Regions from separate parts of the Paenibacillus glufosinatiresistens genome, predicted to be linked through region 2. Evidence: predicted binding sites of a transcription regulator. Region 2 holds the regulator's gene; the other holds the start of a gene.

Region 1 (15,136 bases), on a different contig from region 2:
TACTGCCGTGTTCAGGCCTTTGGCCTTCAGTACGGATTTCAGGTTGTGGAAGATTTCAGCGCCTGTACGCAGGGCTTCCTTGAAGCTTGGTGCGCCAACCGGCAGAACCATGAATTCCTGTACGTCGACGTTGTTGTCGGCGTGTGCGCCGCCGTTCACGATGTTCATCATCGGAACCGGAAGCTGCTTGGCGTTGAATCCGCCCAGGTATACATACAGCGGCACGTCCAGAGCAGCGGCAGCTGCGCGGGCTACGGCCATGGATACGGCCAGGATGGCGTTGGCGCCCAGCTTGCCTTTGTTCGGCGTTCCGTCCAGCGCGATCATGGCTTTGTCGATGCCCAGCTGATCCAGGGCGTCCATGCCGATCACTTCAGGGGCGATGATCTCGTTCACGTTCTTAACGGCGTTCAGAACGCCTTTGCCCAGGTAGCGGGACTTGTCGTCGTCGCGAAGCTCAACGGCTTCGTGAGCGCCAGTGGAAGCGCCCGAAGGTACGATGGCGCGGCCCTTGGCGCCGGATTCCAGATATACGTCAACTTCAACGGTAGGGTTGCCGCGGGAGTCGAGGACCTCGCGTGCATATACGTCGGAAATAATGGTCATTTCAATTCATTCTCCTTTGTATGCGTAATGGGAATTGCTGCTGTGCTTACTTGCGTCTTGCAATCATGGACTGGCCGGTCATCTCGGCCGGCTGCGGCAGACCCATCAGATCCAGGAAGGTCGGGGCCACGTCAGCCAGAATGCCGTGTTCGCGCAGGATGACGTTCTCGTCGGTCACGATGAACGGAACCGGGTTCGTCGTATGCGCCGTGAACGGACGTCCTTCTTCGTCGAAGACCATATCGGCGTTGCCGTGGTCGGCGATGATGATAACGACCCCGCCCTTGGCGGTAACGGCATCCACCACTTTGCCTACGCACTCGTCGGTTACTTCAACCGCCTTGATCGTCGGCTCCAGCATACCGGAGTGACCGACCATGTCGGGGTTGGCGAAGTTCAGAATGATGGCGTCCTGACGGTCGGCTTCGATCTCGGCTACGCAGGCCGCAGCCACTTCGTAGGCGCTCATCTCCGGCTTCATGTCATAGGTTGCCACCTTCGGCGAATTGATAAGAATGCGGGTCTCGCCCGGCAGTTCCACATCGCGTCCGCCGCTGAAGAAGAACGTCACGTGCGGATACTTCTCGGTCTCCGCAATGCGAAGCTGCTTCTTCCCTTGCTGAACCAGCACTTCGCCCAGCGTGTTGACCAGGTTCTTCGGAGGGAAGGCGACATAGCCGACCACCGTTTCACTATAAGTCGTCATGCAGACAAAATGCAGGCCCTGCGGGAACTTCGCTCCGCGGTCAAACCCTGCGAAGTCCGGCTGTGTGAATACCTGGGACAGCTGAATCGCCCGGTCCGGACGGAAGTTGATGAAGACGACGGAATCGCCGCTCTCCACGGTTGCCGTCGGGTTGCCGGCTTCATCGGTAATGACGGACGGCTCCAGGAACTCGTCATAGACGGAGTTCTGGTAAGACGCCGTAATTGCCGACAGCGCGTCGGTGTACTTCAGGCCTTCGCCGTCTACGATGGCGCGGTAAGCCTTCTCGACGCGTTCCCAGCGCTTGTCGCGGTCCATCGCGAAGTAGCGGCCGGACACGGTTGCGATGCGCCCTACTCCGATTTCCTCGATCTTGGCGATCAGCGCCTGGATATATTTCTGTCCGCTGTCCGGAGCCACGTCGCGGCCGTCCATGAAGGCGTGGATGTAGACATCGCTCAGTCCTTCTTTCTTGGCCAGGTCCAGCATGGCGAACAGATGATTGATATGGCTGTGAACGCCGCCGTCGGACAGCAGTCCGAACAGGTGCAGCTTCTTGCCGTTATCCTTCGCGTTCCGCACAGCCGCTACCAGCGTGTCGTTCTCGAAGAACTCGCCGTCGCGGATCGACTTGTCGATCATCGTCAAATCCTGATACACAATCCGTCCGGCCCCGATGTTCAGGTGGCCGACTTCGGAGTTGCCCATCTGGCCTTCCGGAAGACCGACGGCTTCGCCGCATGCGGTCAGCGTCGTGTTCGGATACTGCTTCAGATAACGGTCATAGTTCGGCTTGTTGGCTTGGGCGACGGCATTGCCTTCCGTCGTTCCCCGCAGGCCAAAGCCGTCCATGATAATCAGAGCTACCGGTTTTGGAGCGGACATTACTTCGCCCCCTCAACCAGTTGCACGAAGGAAGCAGGCTGCAGGCTGGCGCCGCCGACGAGTGCTCCGTCGATGTCGCTCATACCCATGTACTCGGTTACGTTCTCCGGCTTCACGCTGCCGCCGTACTGGATACGGATGGCATCGGCCGTCGCTTCGTCGTACAGGTCTTTAATCAGGCTGCGGATATAGGCGATTACTTCGTTGGCATCGGCGGAAGTCGACGACTTGCCTGTGCCGATTGCCCAGATCGGTTCATACGCGATAACCGTCTGCGCAGCCTGTTCCTTGCTCAGGCCCTGGAAGGCGCCTTCGGTCTGTACCTTGCAGACTTCCTTCGTCTGGTCGGCTTCGCGTTCTTCCAGCTTCTCGCCGACGCAGACAATCGGAGTCAGGCCGTGCCGGAAGGCAGCGTGCATTTTCTTATTGACGATTTCGTCGGTCTCGCCGAAGTAAGCCCGGCGCTCGGAGTGTCCGATGATAACATACTCTACGCCCAGATCCTTCAGCATCACGCCGCTGATTTCGCCGGTATAAGCGCCATTGTCCTCGAAATGCAGGTTCTGTGCGCCGATTTTGATCGTTGTGCCTTTCACGGCGGCTGTCAGAGCCGGCAGGTTGGTGAACGGCGCGCAGATTACGGTCTCAACGCCCTCCACTTCCGCCTTGCCTTTGACTTCCGCTACAAAACTCTCGGCTTCCGGAACGGTCTTGAACATCTTCCAGTTGCCCGCGATAATTGGTGTTCTGCTCATGGCAAGCTTGCCTCCCTCTATCGTCTTACTTGTCGTTCAGCGCTACTACGCCAGGAAGAGCCTTGCCTTCCATGAATTCGAGCGATGCTCCGCCGCCGGTGGAGATATGATCCATCTGGTCGGCCAGGTGGAACTTCTCGGCTGCCGCAGCAGAGTCGCCGCCACCGATAACCGTGTAGCCTTCGGTTGTCGCGCAAGCCTGCGCAACCGCCTTGGTGCCTTCTGCGAATTTATCAATTTCAAATACGCCCATCGGCCCGTTCCAGACGATCAGCTTGGAGTTCTTGATGACATCGGCGTAGATTTCACGTGTCTTCGGCCCGATGTCCAGGCCTTCCCAGCCTTCCGGAATGGCAGTAGCGTCTACAATCTGCGTATTGGCGTCTGCGCCGAACTTGTCGGCTACCAGAACGTCAACCGGCAGCAGCAGCTTCTTGCCCAGCTTCTCGGCCTTCTCGATGAAGCCCAGAACAGCGTCGATCTTATCGTTGTCCACGAGCGAATTGCCGATTTCGTAACCCTGTGCTTTAGTGAAGGTATAGGACAGGCCGCCGCCGATCAGAACATTGTCAGCCAGCGTCAGCAGGTTGTCGATGACGTCGATTTTGTCCTTAACCTTGGAACCGCCGATGATTGCCGTGAACGGACGCTCCGGATTGGAGAGCGCTTTGCCCAGTACGGACAGTTCCTTCTCCATCAGCAGGCCGGATACAGCCGGCAGGAAGTGCGCGATGCCTTCTGTCGAAGCATGGGCGCGGTGAGCGGCGCCAAAGGCGTCGTTGACGAACAGATCGGCGAGCTCGGCGAACTGCTTGGCCAGCTCCGGATCGTTCTTCTCTTCGCCCGGGTAGAACCGGACGTTCTCAAGCACGAGCACGTCGCCGTTCTTCAGTTCGGCGATCTTCGCCTTGACGGCGTCGCCGATCGCTTCATCGGCCTTGGCTACCGGTTTGCCCAGCAGCTCGGACAGGCGTTCAGCGGCTGGCGTCAGACGCATGGAATCAACGAATTGGCCTTTCGGACGGCCCAGATGGCTCGCCAGAATTACCTTCGCGCCGTTCTCGATCAGGTACTTGATCGTCGGCAGCGTTTCGCGGATACGGGTATCGTCGGTAATCTTGCCGTCTTCGAGCGGCACATTGAAATCGACGCGCACGAATACGCGCTTGCCGTTAACTTCAACATCACGGACACTTTTCTTGTTCATGATCTATCCTCCACACACGCATAATAGGTTCAAATCGAACACTCGTAAAAGAGCGGAAACTGCGAATCCCGTTTCCGCTCTATGAATGGACTATAGTGGCTTGCGAAATTATTTAATCATTTTGGCGAAGTATTCCAGCGTACGAACGAGCTGTGCCGTGTAGGACATTTCGTTGTCGTACCAAGCCACAGTCTTCACGAGCTGCTTGTCGCCTACAGTCAGAACCTTAGTCTGTGTAGCGTCGAACAGGGAGCCGTAAGTCATGCCCTTGATGTCGGAAGATACGATTTCGTCTTCTGTGTAGCCGTAAGTGTCCGGATCGGAAGCTTCCTTCATGGCAGCGTTGATTTCGTCAACGGTTACCGTCTTGTTCAGAACGGATACCAGCTCGGTCAGGGAGCCAGTCGGTACCGGTACGCGCTGAGCAGCGCCGTCCAGCTTGCCTTTCAGTTCAGGAATAACAAGGCCGATTGCCTTGGCAGCGCCAGTCGTGTTCGGCACGATGTTCTCGGCAGCGGCACGGGCACGTCTGAAGTCGCCCTTGGCATGCGGAGCGTCCAGCGTGTTCTGGTCGCCGGTGTAGGCGTGGATCGTTGTCATCAGGCCTTCTACAACGCCGAACTTGTCGTTCAGAACCTTGGCCATAGGAGCCAGGCAGTTCGTGGTGCAGGATGCGCCGGAGATAACCGTCTCGGAACCGTCGAGGATGTCATGGTTGACGTTGTATACAACGGTCTTCATGTCGCCGGTAGCCGGAGCGGAGATAACCACTTTCTTGGCGCCGCCCTTCAGGTGCAGCTCGGCTTTTTCCTTGGAAGTGAAGAAGCCTGTGCATTCCAGAACGATGTCAACGCCCAGGTCGCCCCAAGGCAGTTCTTCCGGATTGCGGTTAGCCAGGACTTTAACTTCCTTGCCGTTTACTTTGAAGAAGCCGTCATGAACTTCAACTTCGCCCTGGAATTTGCCTTGCGTTGTATCATATTTGAGCAGGTGCGCCAGCATTTTGGCATCGGTCAGGTCGTTGATAGCTACTACTTCGATGCCTTCCACTTCTTGAATACGGCGGAAAGCAAGGCGGCCGATACGTCCGAATCCGTTGATACCTACTTTTACAGTCATTGAATAGTTCCTCCTAAGTATCATTTATTTATTCAAGACAGACGGTTGAGGCCTGTCAAGACAACAGGTTAAGTATAACGCATGATGAGGGCTAATGCTCGCCATTATGTGGAAACGGCGTCTCCCGCGCTGCGGGCGGCTTCGATTTCGCGTCCGATTTCCATGGCGGCGGCTTCGTCGATCACAAGAATGTTCTCGCGGCCGAACCGGAGCATGGCGTGAATGGCTTTGGCCTTGCGCTTGCCTCCGGCGATGCCGATGACCACTTCGGTGCGGATGATGTCCTCCAGGCGGAGTCCCATCGTCAGCATCGTGTGCACCACTTCGCCCGATTCATTGAAATAGTAGCCGAACGACTCGGCTACGGCTCCCGCCGTTCGGATAGCCGCAATCGCGTCTTCTCCGAGCTTGCGCCGGCGCGTCATCTCCATAGCATCGCCGATGCCGTGCACGATGATTCGGGAATGCCGGATCGTGTGCACAATCTCGCCGATATTCGGATCATGGGCCAGGGACTGATAAGCGTCCTCTCCCAGCAGATCCGGGACATGCAGCAGCCGGTAATTCGCACCCACCCTCTTGGCCATGGTGGAGGCAATGGTGTTGGCCTGGATCTCCATGCTCTCTCCAAGCCCTCCGCGTGCCGGTACGAACCAGGTCTTCTGAAAAGTCGGCGCAATGGGCGCCGTTAATTGATCCGCCATCTCCGCGAGCGTGGAACCGCCCGTTACGGCAACCGTATCGCCGGGCTTCAGCACGCTCAGCAGCGCCTTGGCGCCAGCGCGTCCCAACTCCCGCTTGGTTACCGGAGAAGCATCGCAATCTCCCGGTACAATGACCAGCTTGGACAAGCCGTACTCTCGGCGAATCAGCTCTTCCAGTTCGTCAAGGCCGAACAGGCTCTTGGCGATGGGCTCCATCAGATCAAGCAGTTCGCGGCCGGCTTCGCTGATGCGCATGCCGACGCTCTCAATCTCGATCAGCCCCTGGGCTTTGAGCAGATCCGTCTCCGCCCGCAGCACCCGCTCGGTCATATCGAGGGATGCGGCCAGCGTCCGTCGTCCGATGATGTCGGACAGCAGAATCTGGTGCAGAATCGTATACCGCCGTTTGAGGGTCTCCATTAGATCAGGCAGAAGCTGCTTTTGGATCTCTAATAGGTTACGCATGCTTTCACTCCTGCGGTTTCTCTCTTCCCCTTCTCTATATGGTCTCAAAACGTCCCGGGTTAACGTTTTAAGTCCCACTTGTATTCTACCCAAAACTTCCACCGAGTGCAAGTGCTCCCGTCTAGAATTCGCCCGTCTCTATCTTCTTATGCAGCAGACGAAAAAGGCATCAGCCTGTCCGGCCGCGCCGCAGGGCCCGGTCACATAAATTTGGACATATGACTTGCATTCTTCCTGATGTTGATCTATAATAAGTTCTGTTGCGCCCGTGGTCCAATGGATATGACGTAGGCCTCCGAAGCCTGAGATCCAAGTTCGATTCTTGGCGGGCGCGCCATTAACTTCTAGATTATACAGGAACAGCAAGACATACTTGTAATTAACCATCGTACCACGAATTAACCAGAGAGCCGCTTAGCGGCTCTTTTTTCGGTCCGAGTTTGACTTTCTTTGACTTTTTGTTTTAATTTGGTTATCATGTGGTAAAGCAGTATCCTAAGCCGTTCAATTCAAAGGAGGTTATCCGAAAATGAGTTATATTCCAATGGTCGTTGAACAGAGCAACCGCGGCGAGCGGGCTTACGACATCTACTCCCGTCTGCTGAAGGACCGCATCATCTTCCTCGGTACCGAAGTCAATGATGTGGTGGCCAACTCCATTATTGCCCAGATGCTGTTCCTGGCGGCGGAGGATCCGGATAAGGATATTTCCCTGTACATCAACAGTCCCGGCGGCTCCATCACCGCCGGCATGGCGATCTTCGATACGATGCAGTACATCAAGCCGGACGTATCCACCATCTGCGTCGGCATGGCCGCTTCCATGGGCGCCTTCCTGCTGACGGCCGGCGCGATCGGCAAGCGCTACGCGCTGCCCAACAGCGAGATTATGATTCACCAGCCGCTCGGCGGCGCCCAAGGCCAGGCTTCGGATATTGAAATCCGCGCCCGCCGCATCCTGAAGATGCGCGACAAGCTGAACCGCATTCTGGCCGAACGTTCCGGCCAGTCGCTGGAGCGCATCGAGAAGGATACAGACCGCGACTATTTCATGAGCGCGGAGGACGCTGCCGCTTACGGTCTCGTCGACAAAGTCATCGAGCACCCGATGTCCGTGGGTCAATAATCCCAGGACCCAGGCAGCGCATGACGAAGACCCCCTTGTGGCCTCTAAGGCTCAAGGGGGTCTTTTTGTGAACAAAATGCAGCTTGCAGGCCCTTCTTCTTACACCAGCGGACTGTAACCCAGCGCATTCAGCCGTTCGGCAATGACCCGGTAGCCCCTGCCGTTCGGATGCAGTCCGTCGAGGGACAGAAGCTCCCGCTCGCTGCCTGCGAAGGCGCCGTATATATCGGCGAAGCCGCTGGTTCTGCTGCTGTACCGCCCGGCATGCCGGTTAAAGTGTCTCACCCATTCCGCCGCTTCCGCCCATCTCGGGTACGGATTGTAGAGTCCGACCGTCCGCAGAAGATAGGGCCTGCCGTCCTGCGCTTTGATCGAGCCGATAGCCTGCATAATCTCCCCGTAGTGCCGCGTGGCTTTGTGGACAGCTCCTTGGGGGAGCGCCGCAGCGCCATTCCCCCTTGCCGAGCGGGCCGCCCGGATTAAGTCGTTGCCGCCGATCGACACCGTAATGACATCCGCTTCCCGGATCGCCTGGCGGAACATGGCGTTCCGCTGAATGTACCAGAGCAGCTCCGTTGTCGTCAGGCCGTTAATGCCCAGATTGGTGTGCGCCACGAAAGACCTCAGCCGGGCTTCCGTCATCCGCCGGTACAACGGAACGAAGCCGTTTCCCGGCAGCGCCCCGAAGCCTGTTGTCAGCGAGTCTCCTAGCGCCGTGTACTGATAGACCACTCCCGCTCCTCCTTTGCCGAATGCCTCGTTCACCTATTCAGCATATGAAGAGCGGCCTGGGGCGGAACCGGGAGAATGTCCTAAGATTAAATAATTGTAAAAAATTGTATCTATGTTCCTATATAATCTTTTCGTTATGTAGATTACCATGAACAATGTGGATCCACATAACAATAAAGGAAGGGAATGTTATTATTGAAAAAAATTATTACACTTTGTATCTCTATCTTTTTACTTCTGCCCGTTACTAGCGCTTTTGCCAATGACTCCTCCTCATTCAGTTCGCTAAATCAATCGGAAATTAATGATTTAGAAACCGCGAAACAAGCAACCGAGGGACTTAAAACCCAAATGGATAAACAAGAACCACTTTTTATCGGTGATCCTAAAACAGCAGAAAATCAAGCTAGTACAATTAGTACAGATATGTCCAGACAAGCTGCAGGCTCGTATACCTCAAGAGCTGGTGAATTTTTAGTTACTACAGACACAGCCAGCAGTTCTTCTAGCACTTGGGCCGGAGGACATGCGGGCCTTGTCTATTCCAGCAATTATGTTCTAGAGTCTTTTGGAAATAAGGGGGATATGAATGGCGTTAAATTATGGCCCAACGATTGGGATGCAAGGTACGAACATTTCCAACTGCGTACTGTAATTGGTACTACACTTCAACAAGATATTGATCTTGCTCTTAAAGCATACAATCATCTAAACAAACCATATAACTACAACTTCTTTAATATTAATCAATCTTCAAGTTTTTATTGTTCTCAACTCGTATACTACATGTTTAACAGTATGTACAACATTAATTTAAACGATGGAGGGGCTGTTTGGCCCGTTGACTTAACTCAGAGTGAACATGCTTACGTAGTTTACTCACAATAATCAGGACAGCTACCTCTACTTCTGACTGAATGTCGGCAAGAATTTAAGTCAATTCTTGCCGATATTCATTAAATATCTTTAAGAAGGGACTATTGTATGCGGGTAAAAATATTAATAGTGTGGATTTTATTGGCGGCTTTTATGTCCTCTTGCGGCTCGTCTTCCGAGAAGGATAAATACAAACTTCCGGATGACTACGCTTATATGGCCGTATTTACTTCCTTTCGTAGCTCTCACAGTGAGTTCCGGTTCTATTCGGATGACTGGAAGCTGATTCGCACCTTAAAGCTTAGTGCAGGTGGAGTCACACCCGGTAAAACTTATAAAGGTAATTATTATTTTGTAAGTACGGGTACACCGCGACATTCCGGAAATCAAATTATTGAATTGAACAGCCAACTAAACAAGCTGGTTACGGTCCCCACCAGTGATTATCCTATGGATGTAGCTATTCAGAGAGGTTATGCATTTGTGATTCATAACACGGATATCTCTTATGGCGAATTGAATAAGATTGATTTGGCTTCCGGCAAAATTGTCAAGCAAATCAAGGTTCCCGGCGTTCTTCGCACGATTACTTCGAACCAAGATCGGATCTATGTGCTCTCCGATCATATTCAGGAGCGCATGCAGCACATATCGGTGTACGACTCCGAACTGCATGCGATTCACGACTATAAGAACCGTTTGACAACATTCTCAACCGACACCTTCTTCCTAGACCCTACCACACTAATGCTTGCTAATAATGCGATGGATGATTTCAATGGACCAGCGAAAGTCTTGGCTACTCTTCACCTTGAAAGCGGTAAAATCCAGACCATACCCTGGAAAGGTGCCTCTCCCTATCAAGTGCTCAGCTACGGCGAAAGTCTGCTGGTCCCCCAATACTCGCTGGGCCAATCCACAGATAACTCTATTACAGTTATAAATCCTGACACGGGTAAGGTTACTCATCGTTTTCCCCTAGCGGCTCCTCCCAACCGCAGTCTGGTACATGGAAACATCTTCTACTCCATCTGGGATAACCAAGTATATCAATACGACATCGAGAATAACTTCAAATGGATCGCTACTCACCCCCTCCAACCCACCGGCGATCTCCGGCTCATTGACTTTTGGGTAAGGCCGGATTAAGCAGTGAGGCCTTCGGCAGACTTCCGGTCTCACTATTTCAGCGCGCCAAGCACGCTCTGTCCCGGAGGCAGCAGCTCCTTGAAGTCAAAAGTAACAAGCGGGAAGCCCTGGGCATATGCGGTATAGTCATAGAGCTGGAAGAACAGGACCGCCTTGCCCTCTTTCAAATAAAAGTATTTCTCGGTCGTCAGCCCCGTGAACCCGCCAAGATAGCCGCCCATCGCTCTCAGCTCCTTGCCGGCTTTGGCGTTCAGCACCTTCTTGTAGTCGGGATTGGCTCCGAACAGATCTTTCAGCAGCAGGCGCTTGCCGTCCTTGAGGGAGAAGGTAAAGCCTTGACGGTAGGTCATGCCGTGGGCTCCGCCCAGATAGCTGTACTGATCCATGACGAGGCTGAGCAGCCCGTTGCTGTTATAGGTCACCAGGAAGCGCGAGTCGAACTCATACGGGCGTTCATCCTCGCCTCTCTTGGCCAGCTCATTGTTCATCTCCGCGGTAAAAGCGGCATTCGCCTGCTTCAGCGTCTCGTTGATCTTCTGCTGTACCGCAGCGTTGTTCAGCCCGGAAATCTGCGGATACTCCAGATGAATGGCGGCGCCTTCCTTGTCCGCAGCATAGGTGGACGAGCTGACGGCTAAGGCGTTCTGGGCCTTCGGCATCAGGTTAAGCCGGCCGGAGGCCTTGCTGAAATCCGCCTGATATCCCATATAGTCGGTCAGCAGACCGACCGGAACATAGAGCTTCCCGCTCTGCAGGAGACCCTCGTACTCGGACAGGAAGAACCCGTTCACAGACGGCGAAATTCCGTACTCCGAGACATACAGGGTCAGCTTCCGCACGCCGGAACCCACTTGATAGGTCTGCTGTTCTTTATTGTAGGTTACGTTCAGCTTCAACGTATCCCGCAGGAAGGAGACCGGGACCCAGACGGCACCCTCCTTATAGAGTCCCTGCTGTTTCGTAACCGCTCCATTCCACTTCAGCAGGACGGTGCTCTGCGCCGCCTTCTGCACAGCCGCCTTCTGCACAGCAGCCGCCGGCGCAGCCAGGCCCGTCTCCGCCGGAAGCCCTGCCGCCAAGAGCGCCGCAGCCGCGGCTCCAATTCCCCACCGTGCGGCCTGTGTCCGCCATTTGCTGCCTGTTCTTGTATCCTTGTTCTTGTTCATCGCCGTCGTCGTCCTTTCGGGTTATGAATTCTAACAATCCGCTTCTACTATTATAAAAGGGGCTGGACGCGCAGGGGGTTACAGCAGCCTTTACAATTTGGTAAGCTTTGGCGCCGTTCCGGCCTGCGTCTATGACATTTTCTTAAACGATATTTCAAATTTTATTCGATAGCGATAAAAAAAAACCGCCGCCGCATTGCGGCGACGGACTGTCGCACCCCTCGGGACGGCCGCTAAGGGCGGTCCTAATTAAGCTGGTAGACCACGCTGAGCTGGGTGGTCACCTTCACTTCGCCGGTCGAAATCGTCGTGTCGGCGTCTGCGGCCGTGGAAGCCGCCATCATTTTGGCCTGCTCATACATGACCGGCGTATCGGTACTCACGCTCTGGCTGACGGACAGCACCGGTCCGAGCCCGCGTTTGGCCGCTTTGGCGATGGCGCCGGCTTTGACATCGGCGTTGGCCATTGCCTTCTCGATCACCTGGGCTTCAAAGGCCGATGTATCTTCGACCGCAAAGCGGGCGCTGCCGATATTATTCGCTCCGGCCCCCGATACGGCGTCCAGCAGAGCGCCCACCTTATCCAGGTCGCGATAGGCTACCTGCACGACATGGTGAGCGTTGTAGCCCTTCACCTGCTGGCCCCCCTTCTCGCTGTAAGTGTAATTCGGCTGGACGTAGAACTCGGCGGTCTGGAGATCCTTGTCGCTGATGCCCCACGTGTTCTTCAGCAGTGTCGTCACCTTCGACATCTTGGCGGCATTGGCCTTCTGCGCTTCCTGGGCCGTGGCGGCCGAAGAGTCGGCTCCAATGTTCAGGTAGACGATGTCAGGCTTCATCGACAGCTCGCCTTTACCCACGACGCTGACGGTATTCTTGGTGGATTCCTCGGCCGCAAACGCCTTCTTCGGCTCCTGCCCTGCTCCGCTCAATGCCATTCCTCCAAACAACAGACTGCCTGCCAGGACAACGGCTCCCGCCGATTTGATCCAGTTTCTCATGCGTTGTTCCTCCTTCAAAATGAGTACGTTTCCGTACCTTCTTTGACGGAAGCTGCGAACAAAGGTTGCAGCGGAATTCAGGATTTCTCCCGGCACAAATAAACGGACGCCGGTTGGGTCCGGCGTCCGTTCTCTGCCTTAATAGGGATGGAAGCTGAAGGCTTACTGGTTCTCGAGCTCTTCCTTGCTGACAAGGCCGATGAGAGCCGCCACAGCCTGATCGGCATCGGCGCCTTCCGCACTGATATGAATCTCCGTACCGGAGCTGATCGCCAAACTCATGATCCCCATGATGCTCTTGGCGTTTACTTTTTTATCCTCTTTCTCAACGAAGATTTCCGAAGAGAACTTGTTGGCCTCCTGCACGAACAATGCCGCGGGCCGAGCATGGAGACCCGTCTTCAACCGTACAACTACCGGGTGCTTTGTCATGAAACGCTTACCCCCTAATTAAGATCTGCCCAAATACGCATTTAATTTTCTCACATTATAACATTATATCCGAAACCGCAAAAGCGAACTAGAAAAAAAGTTGGCGTTTTCGGAAATCGCTTACCGGGCGGCTCAGCCGCCGCCCCGCAGTTTCTCCGCCAGCTCGTCGATCTTCCGCAGCCGGTGGTTCACGCCGGACTTGCTGACGTTCCCCTTCAGCATCTCGCCAACTTCCTTAAGGTTGATGTCGGGATGGGCCAGCCGGATCTCGGCCACCTCCCGCAGCTTGTCGGGCAGATTCTCAAGGCCCATCTCCTTCTCAAGGAACTTGATGTTCTCGATCTGGCGGACGGCTGCGCTGATGGTCTTGTTGAGATTCGCGGTCTCGCAGTTGACGATCCGGTTGACGGAGTTGCGCATGTCGCGCATGATCCGCACATCCTCGAACTTGAACAGGGCCTGGTGCGCGCCGATCAGATTCAGGAACTCGATGATCTTCTCGCCTTCCTTGATATAAAGAATGAAGCCCTTCTTCCGCTCGATGCAGCGGGCGTTCAAATGGAATTCACCGGCCAGCTCAACGAGCGCCTTGCAGTGCTCTTCATACATGGAAGCGATCTCCAGATGATATGAAGAGCCCTCCGGATTATTGACCGAGCCGCCCGCCATGAAGGCGCCGCGCAGATAAGCGCGCTTGCAGCAGTTCTTGCGTACCATCGACGGGTCAATCCCGTCGGTAAAGACAAAACCCTCCGAGACAATCTTCAGGTCGTTCAGAATCTCCTCGACCCGGGCGGGAATGCGGACGATATAGACGTTGTTCTTCTTCAGCCGCATCTTCTTGCGAACCAGAAGTTCGGTATGAACCTGGTAATGCTTCTTCAGCAAAGAATAAATCCGCCTTGCAATCGCGGCATTCTCCGTCGAGATATCGAGAACGATTCGCTTGTTCGAGAGCTGCACCGAGCCGTTCATCCGGATCAGGGCCGACATTTCGGCTTTTTCGCAGCAAGGCGGGCTCTCGATCATCGTCAGCTCTTTTTTGGTCAACGCCGCAAAAGACAAGGTCCTCACCTCTTCTTCCCATCAAAATGGCGCGGTAAACGCCGCTAGTGGCCGGTGTCAGACGACCGGCCGCTCGCTTCGTCGGCTCATCCATTCCTCTACCAGCTGGTAGATATGATGGCTCAGCCGCTCTGTATCATGCCGAAGATAGGTGCGGAACAGCACAAGCCGGTCGGCAATCAGCTGATACCGGTTATCCAACAGCGCTTCCGAGTCCAATTCGACCGGCTTCGCGCCCTTCTCGGCATATTTGTCCTGGACAGGCGCCGGAATCTCACCGTTGTTGACGATCACATAATCGAACAAATGCAGGCCGATATGGTCATAGACCGCCTGCAGATGATCGCTGACCGTATAATTATCGGTCTCGCCGGGCTGGGTCATCACGTTGCAGACAAAGATCTTGATGGCCTCCGAGGATACGACCGCCTCCGCCAGCTTCGGCACGAGCAGATTCGGCAGAATGCTGGTGTACAGACTTCCCGGCCCCAGCAGAATGGCATCCGCCTGGGCAATCGCTTCAAGCGCCTCCGGCAGCGGTTCCACATCGGCCGGCTCCAGAAAAACGCGCTTGATCTTCTTGCCGGCCTCGGGAATCTTCGATTCGCCGCTGACCAGGGTGCCGTCCTCCATCAAGGCGTGCAGCACGACGGCTTCTCCGGCGGCCGGCAGCACCCGGCCGCGAACGGCAAACACCCGGCTCAGCTCCCGCACCGCGGTCACAAAGTCGCCGGAGATGTCGGTCAGCGCGGCCAGGATGAGATTGCCGAGGCTGTGCCCGGCCAGCCCTTCTCCGCTGCTGAACCGGTATTTCATAATGTCTTCCATCAGCGGTTCTACGTCCGCCATTGCCGTCAGCACATTGCGGATGTCGCCGGGCGGCGGCATCTGCAGCTCGCTGCGCAGAATGCCCGAGCTCCCGCCGTCGTCGGCCACGGTAACGATGGCCGTGATATCGAGCGGCTTCTCTTTGAGTCCCCGCAGCATCACGGACAGACCGGTTCCCCCGCCCATAACGACGATGCGCGGCCGGTGCCTTGCTGGTTCAGCCATTGCGATCCCTTCCCTCGTTAGTGGCGGTCGCGCTCGGCGTCCCGGTGGCTGACCGATACGGATTCCGTCTCGCTGACTCCCAGCATTTT
Region 2 (15,136 bases):
TCCGTATCTTCAATGCGGATAATGAACTTGCCGCCCTGCGATCTGGCATACAGATAATTGAACAAGGCCGTTCTGGCATTGCCAATATGTAAATGTCCCGTCGGGCTCGGCGCATAACGCACCCGGACTTCGCTTCCCATAAATTATCTCCGCCTTCCCTTATGAACTCTAACTTAAGATGATAGCATATCCTGAACCAGGCAGACAATAGACTGGGCGGCGATTCCCTCGCCGCGTCCGGTAAAGCCAAGCTGTTCGGTCGTCGTTGCCTTGACGTTCACCCGGGAGACGTCCGCCTCCAGCGTCTTGGCGATCATCTCCGCCATAGCCGGAATGTACGGGGCCATCTTCGGACGCTGGGCGATAATAGTGGAGTCGATATTGCCGAGCCGGTAACCCTTCTCCCGGGCCATGCTCCAGACCCTCTCCAGCAGCTTCACGCTGTCCGCATCCTTGAAGGCGGGGTCGGTATCCGGGAAGTGCCGGCCGATATCCCCGAGTCCCAGCGCGCCCAGAATGGCGTCGCTGATGGCATGCAGCAGCACGTCGGCGTCGGAGTGGCCGAGCAGCCCCTTCTCATAGGGAATCGTTACCCCTCCGATGATGCATGGGCGGCCTTCCACCAGCTGGTGTACGTCAAATCCTTGTCCTACAGCGATCATGATGTTCTCTCCCCTGACGGTTTACTTGTAAATTCTGCGAAATCCAGATCTTCGGGCGTGGTAATCTTGATATTGGCGTAGCTGCCTTCCACGACGGCGACCCGGATGCCGGACCGTTCGGCGACGCTGGAGTCGTCCGTACCGACGAAGCCTTCCCGCTCCGCCGATTCATACGCCGCCAGCAGCTCGGACAGACGAAAAGTCTGCGGGGTCTGAATCGCCCACAGACTGCTCCGGTCGGGCGTCGATACGACAACCCCGCCGTCTACCTGCTTAATCGTGTCCTTGACCGGAACGGCCAGCACGGAGGCTCCGGTCCGCTGCGCTTCGAGGAAGCAGGCGTCGATCTGCGCCGCCTCCACGAACGGCCGGACCCCGTCGTGCACCATGACCCATTCCGTGCCAAGCGCCTTCAGGCCCCGGTGTACGGAATGCTGGCGTTCCGAGCCTCCCGGAAGGACAGCCGCTACCTTGGTCAGCCCATAGGCCTGTACCCATTCCTTGCAGCGTTCGACCTCTCCTTCTCCGGTTACGAGGATGATCTCGGAGATCCGTTCATGCCGCTGAAAGGCCTCCAGCGTATGAACCACGATCGGCTTCCCCCGAAGCAGCAAATACTGCTTGCTCTCCGCCGTGCCCATGCGCGTGCCTCTTCCCGCCGCTACAATGACGGCGCCTACTGCGTTTGACATCCCTGATGGCTCCTGTTCTTCACGTATATGCTCCATCATAACGCGTTTGGCTGCCGTTTCCAAGCCCGGCGCAGCTGACAGGCAGCGGCCCTCCCGGCGCTCCGTATCTTTACTGCGCCTTCTCCAGCAGCTTCGGCTTGGCAAAGATCATCCGTCCGGCCGAAGTCTGCAGCACACTTGTCACCAGTACTTCCATCGTGCTGCCGATGAAATCCCGGCCGCCTTCCACCACAATCATCGTCCCGTCATCAAGATAGGCGACGCCCTGACCGTGCTCCTTCCCGTCCTTGATAACCTGCACGACAATCTCTTCGCCCGGCAGCACCACCGGCTTGACGGCATTGGCCAGATCATTGATGTTCAGCACGGAGACTCCCTGCAGCTCGCACACCTTGTTCAGATTGAAGTCATTCGTAACCACCTTGCCGCGCAGCACCTTCGCAAGCTTGACCAGCTTGCTGTCTACCTCGGAAATTTCATCGAAGTCTCCTTCGTAGATCAACACTTTGACATCGAGTTCCTTCTGGATTTTATTCAAAATGTCGAGTCCGCGGCGTCCCCGGTTGCGCTTGAGCAGGTCCGAAGAATCGGCGATATGCTGCAGCTCCTCCAGCACAAATTCGGGGATAACAATTGTTCCTTCAATAAAACCGGTCTTGCAGATATCGGCAATCCGCCCGTCGATAATTACACTGGTATCGAGAATCTTGTGCTCTTCCGGCCCCCGGCCTTCCGGCTGCTCCGCGCGTCCCCAGTTCCCGGTTGCCCACAGCGCCGCCAGCTCCTGCTTCTTGGCAAGCCCGACGCGCAGGCCCGTATACCCGAGTGCGACTGCCGAAACGGCCTGCAGCACATCTCCCGTCCGTCCGAGCCAGGACAAGCCCGGCACGGCAAGCAGAGACAGAAGCAAGCCTCCCGTCAGCCCTGCCGCTCCCGCGGCCAGCTCATCCATCGGTATCCGGCTGCACCACTGCACCCATTCCTTCAGTCTGCCTCCGCCCCAACGAACGGAGACGGTTCCCGCCAACAGAAAAATAAGAGCTCCCACTACCGTAAACAACCATCCGCCGCCGACCGGCAGATGTTCCTTCAACCCGCGCATGCCAGCCGGGAAGTCTTCCGCCGCGGCCGCATACAGCGAATAACCGGCCCAGCCTCCCAGCAGCGCGGCTCCGCCTGCTGTCCATCTTTTCCACATTGCTTAAGGCGCACCTCCTGTAAAATACCTTCCTATCCCCAGTATGTTCCAATTTATCCTGCGGTAATCGTTCCGGTTCTCTATATTTTTACGGACTTCCGCCGCTTGAAAGGGCCGCAGGCACTGGCATATAATGAATGCAATTACATAATACCGGGGAGGAATTGGAATGAGCTCGCCAACTTTGCAGGATTTTCAGGATCAGGTAGCCGAGCTGCTGCTTCGCCATCGCAGTCTTTTGGACGTGCTGTCCAAGAACGGGCAGAGCAGCGCTTCGGTGAACCGGGCCGTCGTCAAGGCCATTACGGAGTGCGGGTGCATTCAGCTTCATGCCACGAAGCAGGTGTTCGAGCCCGGAGACAGCCTGGAGCAGGCCAAGGAGCATGCCGGTACACATGTCGAAGGCGAATTATGCGAGAACTGCCGCGAAGTCATTGGCTCCGAGCTGGGTCGCGAGCTGTTCTATATGTCCGCCCTGTGCAATCTGCTTGGTATTCGTATGGACGAAGTGGTTGCCAAGGAGTCGCAGAAATGCGCCACGCTTGGACTGTTCAATATGTCGTAGCCATCCCCTCTGTCCGGGTCCTTATACTAAATGCCAGAAAGAGCCGGCCATGCCCTGACAGCATGACCGGCTCTTCCTCTTCTATCTTGCTCTATTAATTCTCCGGATTGTCCAGAATCAGACTCTCGCTGTTCCCGAACAAATCATCAACCCAGTAATTCCGGCTGGAAGAGCGGATCCACCACTGCTGCTCCTGGCCGGGCTTGGGAGTAATGACGTACGTATTGCTCGATGTGCTGTTGGACTCCTCGGTTCCGGGATACGCATACTCTTCCTCTGCCGTGATCCGGACTCCATCCTCATAGAATTCAATGTTATCCGGCGCTACCGCTACCCGCACGAGGCGAACTTGACGGCCGGGAGTCTCCGGCACCTCGCTGAAGGTCTGGTAAGCATCTCCGTCGGGGTCCAGTCCCGTAAGCAGCGAGGAATCGGCGGCATTGTAAGCCTTGGTCCAGGAGACGTTGGCTTCCAGCAGCAGCTTCGCCGCCTGCGCCGCTACCGAATCCTTCAGCAGGGTCTCCAGCTCAATGTCGTCCGTCTCCGACGCTTCCCAGGTCCGGCTCTGCTCGACCGGCATCCCCAGATAAGTGCCTTTGGCTTCCACCTTAAGTTCGGCGGGCTTGGGCACAATGGAGAGGGTATGGTCGTCGCCGTCTTCGGCCTGAGGCAGCTCCTTGCCGTTCAGCGTATAGGTGATGTCGGCAAAAGTTGGAATCTCGACCCGCAGACCGCTCTCCAGCCGGTCATACAGGTAGATCTCCTCTGACGATGTATTCAGCAGGTCCACGGTTCCTTCCAGCGTTTCACTGCCGCCGTAAGGATTGGTTACCTTCGCCTGATAGGAATAGACGGCGGGCCACAGCGAGTTGAAGGTCCCCTGCGCGCTCTCCAGCGTCTCCAGCGATCCGCCTGCCGTCCAGTCTTCTCCCTGCTCCATAGTTACCTCGGCCGGAGTCACATTAAAGACCCAGCGGGTCCCCCGCCAGCTGCTTTCTTTGACAAAATAGACAGGAGCTCCGTCGCCATCTCCGTCCGTCCCGTAATCGGAGTCCTCCTCCGCCTCCTGCTCGGCGGCATAGAGCGCATCCTTGAGGTAGGACTCATATCCGTAAGCCGTTTCGTCATTAAACGCCTTACGGAACGCCTCCACGCGGTCCTCCGCTCTCATCGCGGTATTGGAGTCATCCAGATAGGTCAGCAATTGGTCCACGTCCCGGGCTGTAACCGCCGCCTGCAGCTTCTCCTCCAGCTTGGCCGGCGAAGAGGGTCCATATGTAAAATGAAAGAGGCTGTAGGTTACTGCCGCCGCCCCTACGATGCCGACGGATACAGCGGTAATCACCTTAGTCTTCCGGCTCCAAGGCCGGCGTGCGGCTTTGGCGGGCGGAGCCGGCCGGAAGCCGGTCTGCTGCACCGGCGCTTGGGAGACAGGCTGTCCGCATTCTCCGCAGAACCGGGCATTCTCCTCGATTTTGGCACCACAATTTCCACAAAACACAATGAATGACCCCCGATTAAATGACAATAGCGGTTACCAGCATAAACAGCAGGAAATAGACCGCAATGCTCAGCGTGATGAAAGAGAAGCGCCGTTCCCGGGATACCCGGAAGATATCCGACGAAGATATAACGGTCGTGGTCAGGGCTGCAATCAGATTCACCAGCAGCACCAGCGTCGCCAGACGCAGATTGATCAGGGTGCAGAGCGCCGCCACCACAAACCCGGCGCCGAACGTATACTGCATGCCGCCTATGTATGTAACGACTTCTTTGGCCGTCAGTTTCCGGCTTCCCCGCCATTGACCGATCAGCCAGACGGAAGCCGTCAGGACCAGGATGGAGACCAGCCCGAGTACAAACACTCTTCCCATTACGGCCGAACTGACAGCACTGCTCGGCTCGAACAGATCATAATAGTCGTCATAGCCGCCGAATCCGCCGAACACGCTGCCTATGATATCAAAGATCTTCTTGTTCAGCGCCCAGGCCCAGATCATGAAGCCAAGCAGCGATGCCACCAGACCCAGCAGGCCGTTAACAAAATCTTTCTCCGGCTGCAGGGTCGCTGCACGCTCCGGATTCTTCATCAGGTACAGCATCGTATTGAAATTCACCTGCTGCGGTCTCACCTGAGGCTGCATAGCGGCTCCGCCGTTCCACGCTCCCTCGTTTCCTGACCACCCCGCCGCGACCTCCTCACAGACATGCGGTTCTCCCTCTGTCAACTTCTGTCCACACTTCGTACAAAACGCCATTCTTTTCCCCCCTGTGTAATCGGTGCAGTATTCTTATGAGTCTACGTGCCCATTTCATCATAACCCATAATTTAGGCCAAAAGAAGTAAGAAATAACCATATAGGCCCGGAGGAGCGTAAGGAGACAAAAAAAGAACTCTTCCCGCCCTGGTAAGGGAGAAGAGTTCTCTTTAGGTAAAGGTCTTTAGCCATTCTTGGAATGATAGACTTCATCCTCGGAACGGCCTCTGCGGCGCCGCCGCCGGCGGGCGGAAGCTGCCACCCGGTCCACATTCTGCTTCATGCCATAGAGCGCATAGAGCGCAAGCAGCACAAAGATCATCTTCGAGATCTGTTCCGGGAACATCACCGCAACCGCAACGGCGATAATGATCACGATCGGAGCGCCGGCCAGAGCTTTCTTCGGCAGACCGATTTTCTTGAAATTCGGATATTTCACGGTGCTCACCATCAAGTAGCAGAGCAGCAGAGAAGAGACAATCATGAACGGCGGCGATACGTCCTTATGGAACAGGGACAGCGTAGCCAGCACGCCTCCGGCCGCCGGAATCGGCAGACCGATGAAATAGCCGGGAACCCCCGGGCGGACATTGAACCGGGCCAGACGCAGAGCGCCGAACACCGGGAACATGGCCGTTACAGACCAGGCCAGGGCAGAGTGCAAGTCCTGCAGGCTGGTTACATACATAATAAGTGCGGGGGCCACGCCGAATGAGACGACGTCGGACAGGGAATCCAGCTCTTTGCCGAACTCGCTCTCCGCATGGAGTGCGCGGGCAACCCGTCCATCCAGTCCGTCGGCCAGCATCGCGATAATGACCATGATGGAAGCCAGGCCGATTCTCCCGTCGAGTGCCAGCATAATACCAAACATTCCGAGCATCAGATTCATCAGCGTAAATATACTCGGAATCGATTTCTGTATCATTTCTTCACCTCTTGTATTCATTGGGCCTAGGGAAATATCCAACATTAGGTGATTGTATGTGATTTACATTTGTCTGTCAATAAGAACCTGTTTTTGCAGACGTTTTAAACCTTCCTGAATGCCCCGTGCCCGCGCCTCACCGATCCCGTCCACTTCGTCCAGCTCCGCAATGCTTGCCGTCATCAGGTTCGGCAGCATCTCGAACCGCTCCACCAGATTATGAATAATGACATTGGGCAGTCGGGGAATCTTGTTCAGCAGCCGGTAGCCGCGCGGCGTGACCGGTTCCTCGGCAGCGATCGACGTGGACGGATAACCCAGCAGCCGCGCGATATGGATGTCGTCCATCAGCTCATCGTCGCTTGCCCGTTTCAGCCCGTTGATAATCTCGCGGATCTTCTCCTCTTCCTCTTCACGGGCGTAGTCCCGGTAGAGCAGCCAGGCTTCTTCTTCCGTATTGCCGACCAATTCTTCCATCTGCATGCTGATGAGCCGGCCTTCGTTCCCGAGCTCGTTGATGTAGCGCTTGATCTCGGTCTTGATCCGAAGCACCATCTCCACGCGCTGTATCACGCCAACCACCTCGGGCACCGTGACAATTCCTTCATACTCAGAAGCCGACAGATTGGTCAGCGACTGCGTCAGCACCGCCTTGTATTTCTCCAGCGTCTGAATGGCCTGGTTCGCCTTGGTGAGAATCACCCCGATTTCCTTCAGCGCATAGCGGATCGAGCCTTGGTAGAGCGTGATGATGTTCCGTCTCTGCGAGATGGAAACCACCAGCTTGCCCGTCTGCTTCGCTACCCGCTCGGCTGTCCGGTGCCGGATGCCGGTCTCGATCGAAGAGATCGAGGAATCGGGGATCAGCTGGGTATTGGCGTACAATATTCGTTTCAGGTCCTCGCTCAGAATGATGGCGCCGTCCATTTTGGCCAATTCATACAGATAATTCGGGGAAAAATCGCAATTGATCGAGAATCCCCCGTCCACGACCTCCATGACCTCCGGGCTGTAGCCGACCACAATCAGCGCGCCCGTCTTGGCCCGCAGTACGTTCTCCAACCCTTCGCGAAAAGGCGTTCCCGGCGCGGCCAGCCTGAGCAGGTCGTTCATATTGTCCAGTTGTTCCTTCATGTCTCCCGCCCCCTAATCCAGTGCGACCGCTAACGCTTCCGCCACGGTATTGACTCCGATAATTTGGATATCCTTCGGATGCTTCCAGCCTTTCATGCTCTTCTCCGGCATAATGACCCGCCGAAATCCGAGCTTCGCCGCCTCCTTCACCCGCGTCTCGGCCCGCGAGACGCCTCTGACTTCGCCCGTCAGTCCGACTTCGCCGAAGAACACGTCGTAGGCCTTGGTCGGAATGTCGCGGAAGCTGGAGGCGATGCTGACGGCGACCGCCAGATCAATGGCCGGTTCATCCAGCTTCACGCCGCCGGCCACATTCAGATAAGCGTCCTGGGTCTGCAGGAACATGCCCATCCGTTTCTCCAGCACGGCGATAATCAGCGCCATCCGCTGGTGGTCCATGCCGGTGCACATCCGCCGCGGAGACGGAAAATGGGTAGCCGCCACAAGCGCCTGCAGCTCTACCAGCACCGGCCGCGTTCCTTCCATGCTGGCCACCACCGTTGATCCGGCGACGCCAAGCGGCCGCTCGGAGAGGAAGAGCTCCGACGGATTCTCCACCTCGCGCAGTCCGTCCTCGCCCATCTCGAAGATGCCAATCTCGTTGGTAGAGCCGAACCGGTTCTTCACGGCGCGCAGCAGACGGTACGTGTGATGGCGTTCGCCTTCAAAATACAGCACGCAGTCCACCATATGCTCCAGCATCCGGGGACCGGCGATAGCGCCTTCCTTGGTAACATGTCCGACCAGCACAGTCGCAATCCCCCGGACTTTGGCAATCCGCATGAACCGGGTCGTACATTCTCTGACCTGGGAGACGCTTCCGGGAGCGCTCGTTACTTCCGGCAGATAGACCGTCTGGATCGAGTCAATGACCAAGAACTGCGGCTGAATCGCCTCTATCGCTTCCTCGATGCTCTCCATGTTGGTCTCGCACAGAACGAACAGTTCGGCGGACAACGCCCCGAGCCGATCGGCGCGAAGCCGGGTCTGACGCACGGATTCTTCACCGGAGATATACAGGACCCGAAGGCCTTGGGCTGTCAGCGCATGAGAAGTCTGGAGCAGGAGCGTCGACTTCCCGATACCGGGGTCGCCCCCGACCAGCACAAGCGAACCGGGCACGATGCCGCCGCCGAGAACCCGGTTTAATTCCCCGATTCCGGTCAGAATGCGCGGTTCCTGATCGCTCTCTATACTTATGATCGACTGCGGCTTTTCTTTACTATGAAAAAGAGGCGTGTTCATCCCCTGCGTTTTGACGACGCTTTCGGTTTCTTCCACCATCGTGTTCCACGCTTGGCAGCCCGGGCATTTGCCGAGCCACTTCGGAGATTCGGTTCCGCATTCGGTACAATAGAATTTGGTTTTTGGTTTGGCCATGATACTCTCCTTCTAATTGCTCAGCCTATTTAAAAGTTTACCATCTCCGCCTGTCAAACGAAAGGGGAGGACCGAGCGAATCCCGGATTCCCTGAACGTGCGGACCCGCAAAGCTTCTGAAACGGAGCAAAGTCCGCATCCCGTTGCCGGGAGCGGACTTTGCTCTATACTCTCTATACGGTTAACTATCTGTGCTTAGCGTACCCGGCTTATTCCTGATCGCCTTCGCCGGACAGCGCCGGTTCCGTCTTCTTGACAGTCAACTCGCCGTTCTCGATGTCGATGTTCAGCGAATCTCCCTTGGAGATATTGCCCTTCAGCAATTCTTCCGACAGACGGTCCTCGATGTGCTTCTGAATTGCCCGGCGCAGCGGACGGGCGCCGAACTGCGGATCATAGCCTTCTTTGGCGAGGAAGGCTTTAGCCTCGTCGGTCAGATGGAAGTCGACGTCGTATTCGCGCAGACGCTTCCGCAGCTCTTCGGACATCAGCGTGACGATCTCCGCAATATGCTTCTCTTCCAGCGAGTGGAAGACGATGATTTCGTCGATCCGGTTCAGGAACTCGGGGCGGAAGCTCTTCTTGAGCTCATCCATAACCTTGCCCTTCATGTTGGTATAGTCCGCGCCGGCATCCTGAACCGCCGTGAAGCCCAGCGTCGAATTGCGCTTGATCGCCTCGGCTCCTACGTTGGAGGTCAGAATGATCAGCGTGTTGCGGAAGTCAACCACGCGGCCCTTGGAGTCGGTCAGACGTCCGTCTTCCAGCACCTGAAGAAGAATGTTGAATACTTCCGGGTGAGCCTTCTCAATTTCGTCCAGCAGCACTACAGAGTACGGCTTGCGGCGGACCTTCTCGGTCAGCTGGCCGCCTTCTTCATAGCCGACATATCCCGGAGGCGCCCCGACGAGACGGGATGTGGAGTGCTTCTCCATGTATTCCGACATGTCGATCCGGATAACGGCATTCTCGTCGCCGAACATGGCTTCCGCCAGGGCGCGGGCGAGTTCCGTCTTGCCGACGCCTGTCGGGCCGAGGAAGATGAACGAGCCCATCGGACGCTTCGGATCCTTCAGACCGGCTCTGGCCCGGCGGATCGCCCGGCTGACCGCCTTGACGGCTTCATCCTGGCCGATAACCCGGTCATGCAGGAGAGCTTCCATATTGAGCAGACGCTCGGTCTCCTCTTCCTTCAGCTTGCTGACCGGAACACCGGTCCAGCTGGCCACCACCTGGGCGATATCCTCCGGCGTGACCTCGGAATCGGCACGGCCCTGCTTTTCCTTCCACTGGTTCTTGGTAATGTCCAGCTCTTCCCGGATTTTCTGCTCCGTATCGCGAAGAGCGGCCGCTTTCTCGAATTCCTGGCTCTGGACGGCGGCGTCCTTCTCCTTGCGGATATCATCCAGACGCGTCTCCAGCTCTTTCAGATTCGGCGGAATCGTGTACGAGTTCAGCCTTACCTTGGAACCCGCTTCGTCGATCAGGTCGATGGCCTTGTCCGGCAGGAAGCGGTCCGTAATGTAACGGTCCGACAGCTTAACGGCAGCTTCAATCGCTTCGTCGGTAATCTTCACGCGGTGGTGCGCTTCATAACGGTCGCGAAGTCCGTACAGAATTTGAATGGCTTCCTCCGGCGAAGGCTGGTCTACGGTAATCGGCTGGAACCGGCGTTCCAGCGCGGCGTCCTTCTCAATGTACTTGCGGTATTCATCCAACGTGGTTGCCCCGATGCATTGCAGTTCGCCCCGGGCCAGCGCCGGCTTCAGGATGTTGGAAGCGTCGATTGCGCCTTCCGCCCCGCCTGCGCCAATCAGTGTATGCAGCTCGTCGATGAACAGGATGATGTTGCCCGCCTGGCGGATCTCATCCATGATCTTCTTGAGACGGTCCTCAAACTCCCCGCGGTATTTGGTGCCGGCCACGACCGAGCCCATGTCGAGCGTCATGACCCGCTTGTCGCGCAGCGTCTCCGGAATTTCGTTGTTGATGATCTTCTGGGCCAGGCCTTCGGCGATTGCCGTCTTGCCGACGCCGGGTTCCCCGATCAGCACCGGATTGTTCTTCGTCCGGCGGCTCAGCACCTGAATGACGCGCTCAATCTCCTTGCTGCGGCCGATTACCGGGTCCAGATTTCCGTCCTTGGCGTAGGCCGTCAGATCGCGGGCCAATCCGTCCAGCGTAGGCGTGCTGACATTTGCCGTTGAGCCGCTGTGGCTCGAAGTCGCTTCGTTGCTTCCAAGAAGCTGCAGCACCTGCTGGCGAGCCTTGTTCAAGCTGATGCCGAGGTTATTGAGAACGCGGGCGGCTACGCCTTCGCCCTCACGGATCAGTCCCAGCAGAATGTGCTCGGTTCCGACGTAGGTGTGACCCAGCTTCCGGGCCTCATCCATCGAGAGTTCAATCACCTTCTTCGCACGCGGCGTATAGGCGATATTGGTCGGCTGCTCCTGGCCGCGGCCAATCAGCGTCTCCACTTCATCCTGGATCTTCTCCAATCCAAGCCCGAGACCGATCAGCGCTTTGGCGGCAATGCCGTCGCCTTCCCGGATCAGGCCGAGCAGAATATGTTCAGTTCCAATATTATTGTGTCCAAGCCGCACAGCTTCTTCCTGTGCCAGCGCAAGCACTTTTTGCGCTCGTTCCGTAAATCTCCCAAACATCATATCTCCTGCACCTCCATGAATTAATTAAATCGAACCGTGAATCCAATCTATAATCAATGTGTGGTACCCAACGTTTCCCGGAGCAGCTTCGCCCGGTACATATCCAGCTCGGTCGGATGCATCTCATCCCCGAACGTCTTCTGCAGAAAGCCCGGCTGCGTCTTGACGTTAAGCTCGTTAAGCACGGCGATGGAAGGACTCTTCAGAATGCCGAGGTCTACGCCGAGCCTTACATCCGACAAGCGCTGCGAGGATTCTTTCAAATCCATGACGGCGGCGTACGAGAGAATGCCGAAGGAGCGCATAATCCGGTCCGTAATCCGCAGCGCCGAAGACGAATCCTGAATCAGCCGCTGACGGGCATTGCGCTCATGCTCGATGATTTGCAGCGCCACCTCATGCAGATTGTCGATGATCTCTTCTTCGCTCTGTCCGAGCGTAATCTGGTTGGAAATCTGAAAGAGATTCCCTACAGATTCGCTGCCTTCCCCGTAAATTCCTCTAACTGTGAGCCCTACCTGGTTAACGGCGAGCAGGATGCGGTTGATCTGCTGCGTCATAACGAGCGCGGGCAGATGCATCATGACCGAAGCTCTGAGCCCGGTGCCGACATTCGTCGGACAGCTGGTCAGAAATCCCCTCCGGTCGTCAAAAGCGTAGTCCACGGACGCCTCGAACAAATCGTCGATGGCCGTCGCGCGTTTCCAGGCATCCCGGACTTGGAAGCCCGGGAACAGGCACTGAATCCGCAGGTGATCCTCTTCGTTAATCATAATGCTGACGGATTCGTCTTCATTGATCAGAACCGCCCCGCCGCGGGATTCCTTGGCCAGATTCGGACTGATCAAATGCTTCTCGACCAGCACCCGCTTGTCGAGATCTTCCAGTTCGTCAAGTCTCAGCGCCTGAAAAACACCGTAGTCGTTCGGTGTGCCGCCCAGGACCGGGGTCAGAATTTCCCTAACCGATTCAGCCTGCTCGGCCGAAGCAATCAGCGGAAAAGGATGATGCTGAATATTGCGGGCGATGCGCACACGGCTGCTGACCACAATTTCGGAGTGGTCGCCTCCGCTGCGCATCCAGTCGCTTAGCGCATGTTCGGTGAACCGAAGATCTGGCATCGCGCATCCCCCTTTGTTCTTATGACTTTACTATTGCGCCATTTCTTTTTCAAGTCGGCGGATCTGGTCGCGAAGCTCGGCTGCCCGCTCGAACTCTTCCTGTTCAATGCTGACTTTCAGCTGGCCCTTAAGCTCGTCGATTTGGCGGCGGAACGTAATGCGGGCGCCGGCCCGTCTGGGCACTTTGCCGACATGGTTTGTACTGCCGTGCACTCTTTTGAAGAGCGGGTCCAGACTCGGGTCAAAATATTTATAACAAGAGCTGCAGCCAAAACGCCCAAGCTTGCTGAACTGGCTGTATGTCATTCCGCATTCCTCGCATTTGGCCTCCTGGCTGCCCGCCGCAGCAGCGGCCTTATCCTTACCCGCGCTACCGAGATCCAGAAGCCCCGACAGAAGACTGTGGATAGAGAACCCGCTCGGCGTCCCCGGAATCATCTCGCCTTTCTCCCGGGCGCAGCTTTCGCAGATATGGAACTCCGTCTTCTGTCCATTGACAATTTTGGTGAAATGAAGAGTTGCCGGCTTAACGCCGCATTCCTGACAGATCATTGAAGCATTCCTCCTTCGAGACCGAACAGCTTACTTGCTCATCAGGGAAATCAGCATGGCTTTCATCAGCTTGGCCCGGATTTCATCGCGGTAAGGCAGCTTAACCGCCAGACTCTCCCGCGATACGGCGGCGCGCATCAGACAGGCTTCGCGCTTGCTTAAGAAACGCGCTTCTTCCAATTGATAGATCAGCCCTTCGGCGGTGTTCTGATCGATTTTGTCGCCGATGGTGCCGTTCAGGTGGGCATGCAGCGCTAAATGCTGGGGGAGCTCGATCCGCTGAATCCGGATATAGCCACCGCCGCCGCGTTTGCTCTGTACGAGATAGCCCTTCTCCAGGGTGAAGCGGGTGCTGATGACGTAATTAATCTGGGAGGGAACACAGGAGAACTGGTCCGCCAGATCATTGCGCTGAATCTCGACCGCCCCTTCGGGACTCTCCAGCAGCATGCTCTTTAAATATTGTTCAATGACATCCGAAATATTGCGCATCATCTTATCCTCCTCTGCTTAACCATTCATCCTTGGCCCGAATCGCCCAGAATGCGGCGCAATATCGAAATATGGAGGCTTCGATAAGAATCCCGGAGAGGGATTCCGAGAAGACGTACTTCTAATCTCTAGTGTGACCATCTCGGGAATGGAATCATGCACGAATAACGGCCGTCCTTCTCGTTGACTTTGACTTTCTTTGACTTTATTATAGCATATTTTTTGGATTTGCCAAGGTCTCTCAACTCGCAATCAGAAAAAATCGAACAGCATGGTCTGCGCTCCCGGTACGGCTGCTCCCAAAAATCTTCGTATCTCCGGATTCCCCGACATCTTCCCGCAAGCAGACATTTCTTCTACCGTGCGATAGCCCAGTAATACGGCCGTAAGCGTCCCAATATCGGTATGCACATCCGCCCGTTTCTGCCCATCGCCAATCCGTTCCGTCTTAGGTGTTCCATCCTCATTTACAGTGATCTTCCATAATCCTTGATTCCAGGGAGCCTGCTGATCTGTCAGCGATAGATGAAAAGAACATGCGGCCGCCGGGGCGAAACGGTACTTCGCCATGAAGGCTTCCATATCTACAATCCGGGCCATGAAATAGGGATGAATCTCCTGGGAAATACGAGGATCATCTAACAGATAAGGCAGATAATCATCGGAAGGAACCCTGTTCATCTCCGCGTGAGTAACCATAGAGTCATGATTGGATATGAAGCTCCATAAGCCGCGCCGTGCTTCTTCCCCCGAATAGACAAATTCTCCGATAAGCAGCGTTCTGTCGGCAATCCGGTACAGCAAGTACCCTTCGGCCTCTCCTTTATCCGTGTAATAGACGGCGCATTGATTGCCGTGGCCCAGTACGGTTCGTTCCCACCATTCCTCGTTCCGTATAAGCGCTCCATTATAGGCGGAAGCGAACCGATGATAAAGGGCATTAAGCTGTTTCAACTCCGGCTTTCCCCGTTTCACCTCACCGCTAACTGCAGGCCAGGACGGGAATTGAGCTGCCGGAATCCGATATTTTTTGCACTCGCAGAATACTTCCCACCCAAATCGCCGGTAGAACGGAACTTTAAAAGGATGCAAGAAGGACAAAACTTGCCCTTCCTTTCTCATTCCTTCCAGCGCCTGCTTCAGCAAATGCTCAACAAGTCCCTGGCGGCGATTCTCCGGCCAGGTTGCCACTCCTGCAATTCCTCCCATCGGTACAGCCTTTCCTTGGAGAAAGACCTGGAATGGGAGCCGGGTGTAATGAGCCAACAAGGCGCCGGAATCGTCAAAAGCACCCCATACCTGCTCGGGGCGGAAGCGCTCCTTGGCTTTGACCCGCTCTTCCTGCGGAAAGGTGAACTGAAAGGCATATTCGTCCAGGCTGGTGCTCGCTTCGAACTCTTCATGAGTAAGCTGTCTAATCTTCATGTTCATTAATCAGGGGCCTCCTGCGCATAGAATAATTCTCCATCTCATCCGAGTCTCTCAAAG

Evidence for each region. The regulator CtsR, encoded in region 2, represses protease genes until heat stress. The targets are predictions, from matches to a motif close to ATGGTCAATAAAGGTCAAACA.
Region 1: clpP (ATP-dependent Clp endopeptidase proteolytic subunit ClpP) is a predicted target of CtsR. The motif match lies at 6,885-6,905, and genes of this name have one in related genera.

What each region holds. Positions count from the first base shown of each region.
Region 1 is NZ_JAVFHT010000010.1:100,190-115,325, forward strand. Features, by position in the region: gene eno (phosphopyruvate hydratase) at 1-606, opposite strand, end outside; gene gpmI (2,3-bisphosphoglycerate-independent phosphoglycerate mutase) at 653-2,197, opposite strand; gene tpiA (triose-phosphate isomerase) at 2,197-2,952, opposite strand; gene RBI05_RS12400 (phosphoglycerate kinase) at 2,978-4,159, opposite strand; gene gap (type I glyceraldehyde-3-phosphate dehydrogenase) at 4,268-5,278, opposite strand; gene RBI05_RS12410 (sugar-binding transcriptional regulator) at 5,383-6,447, opposite strand; tRNA gene RBI05_RS12415 (tRNA-Arg) at 6,710-6,784, shown strand; gene clpP (ATP-dependent Clp endopeptidase proteolytic subunit ClpP) at 6,977-7,573, shown strand; gene RBI05_RS12425 (GDSL-type esterase/lipase family protein) at 7,673-8,305, opposite strand; gene RBI05_RS12430 (YiiX/YebB-like N1pC/P60 family cysteine hydrolase) at 8,501-9,193, shown strand; gene RBI05_RS12435 (YncE family protein) at 9,290-10,330, shown strand; gene RBI05_RS12440 (DUF3298 and DUF4163 domain-containing protein) at 10,363-11,496, opposite strand; gene RBI05_RS12445 (SIMPL domain-containing protein) at 11,742-12,497, opposite strand; gene RBI05_RS12450 (HPr family phosphocarrier protein) at 12,660-12,929, opposite strand; gene whiA (DNA-binding protein WhiA) at 13,062-13,994, opposite strand; gene RBI05_RS12460 (gluconeogenesis factor YvcK family protein) at 14,052-15,047, opposite strand; gene rapZ (RNase adapter RapZ) at 15,065-15,136, opposite strand, start outside.
Region 2 is NZ_JAVFHT010000019.1:394-15,529, reverse strand. Features, by position in the region: gene gltX (glutamate--tRNA ligase) at 1-140, opposite strand, end outside; gene ispF (2-C-methyl-D-erythritol 2,4-cyclodiphosphate synthase) at 174-662, opposite strand; gene ispD (2-C-methyl-D-erythritol 4-phosphate cytidylyltransferase) at 659-1,354, opposite strand; gene RBI05_RS16210 (PIN/TRAM domain-containing protein) at 1,464-2,552, opposite strand; gene RBI05_RS16205 (nucleoside triphosphate pyrophosphohydrolase family protein) at 2,722-3,117, shown strand; gene RBI05_RS16200 (zinc-ribbon domain-containing protein) at 3,212-4,618, opposite strand; gene RBI05_RS16195 (hypothetical protein) at 4,635-5,261, opposite strand; gene pssA (CDP-diacylglycerol--serine O-phosphatidyltransferase) at 5,560-6,303, opposite strand; gene disA (DNA integrity scanning diadenylate cyclase DisA) at 6,367-7,437, opposite strand; gene radA (DNA repair protein RadA) at 7,450-8,817, opposite strand; gene clpC (ATP-dependent protease ATP-binding subunit ClpC) at 9,027-11,483, opposite strand; gene RBI05_RS16170 (protein arginine kinase) at 11,537-12,604, opposite strand; gene RBI05_RS16165 (UvrB/UvrC motif-containing protein) at 12,635-13,156, opposite strand; gene RBI05_RS16160 (CtsR family transcriptional regulator) at 13,187-13,648, opposite strand; gene RBI05_RS16155 (GNAT family N-acetyltransferase) at 13,901-15,073, opposite strand.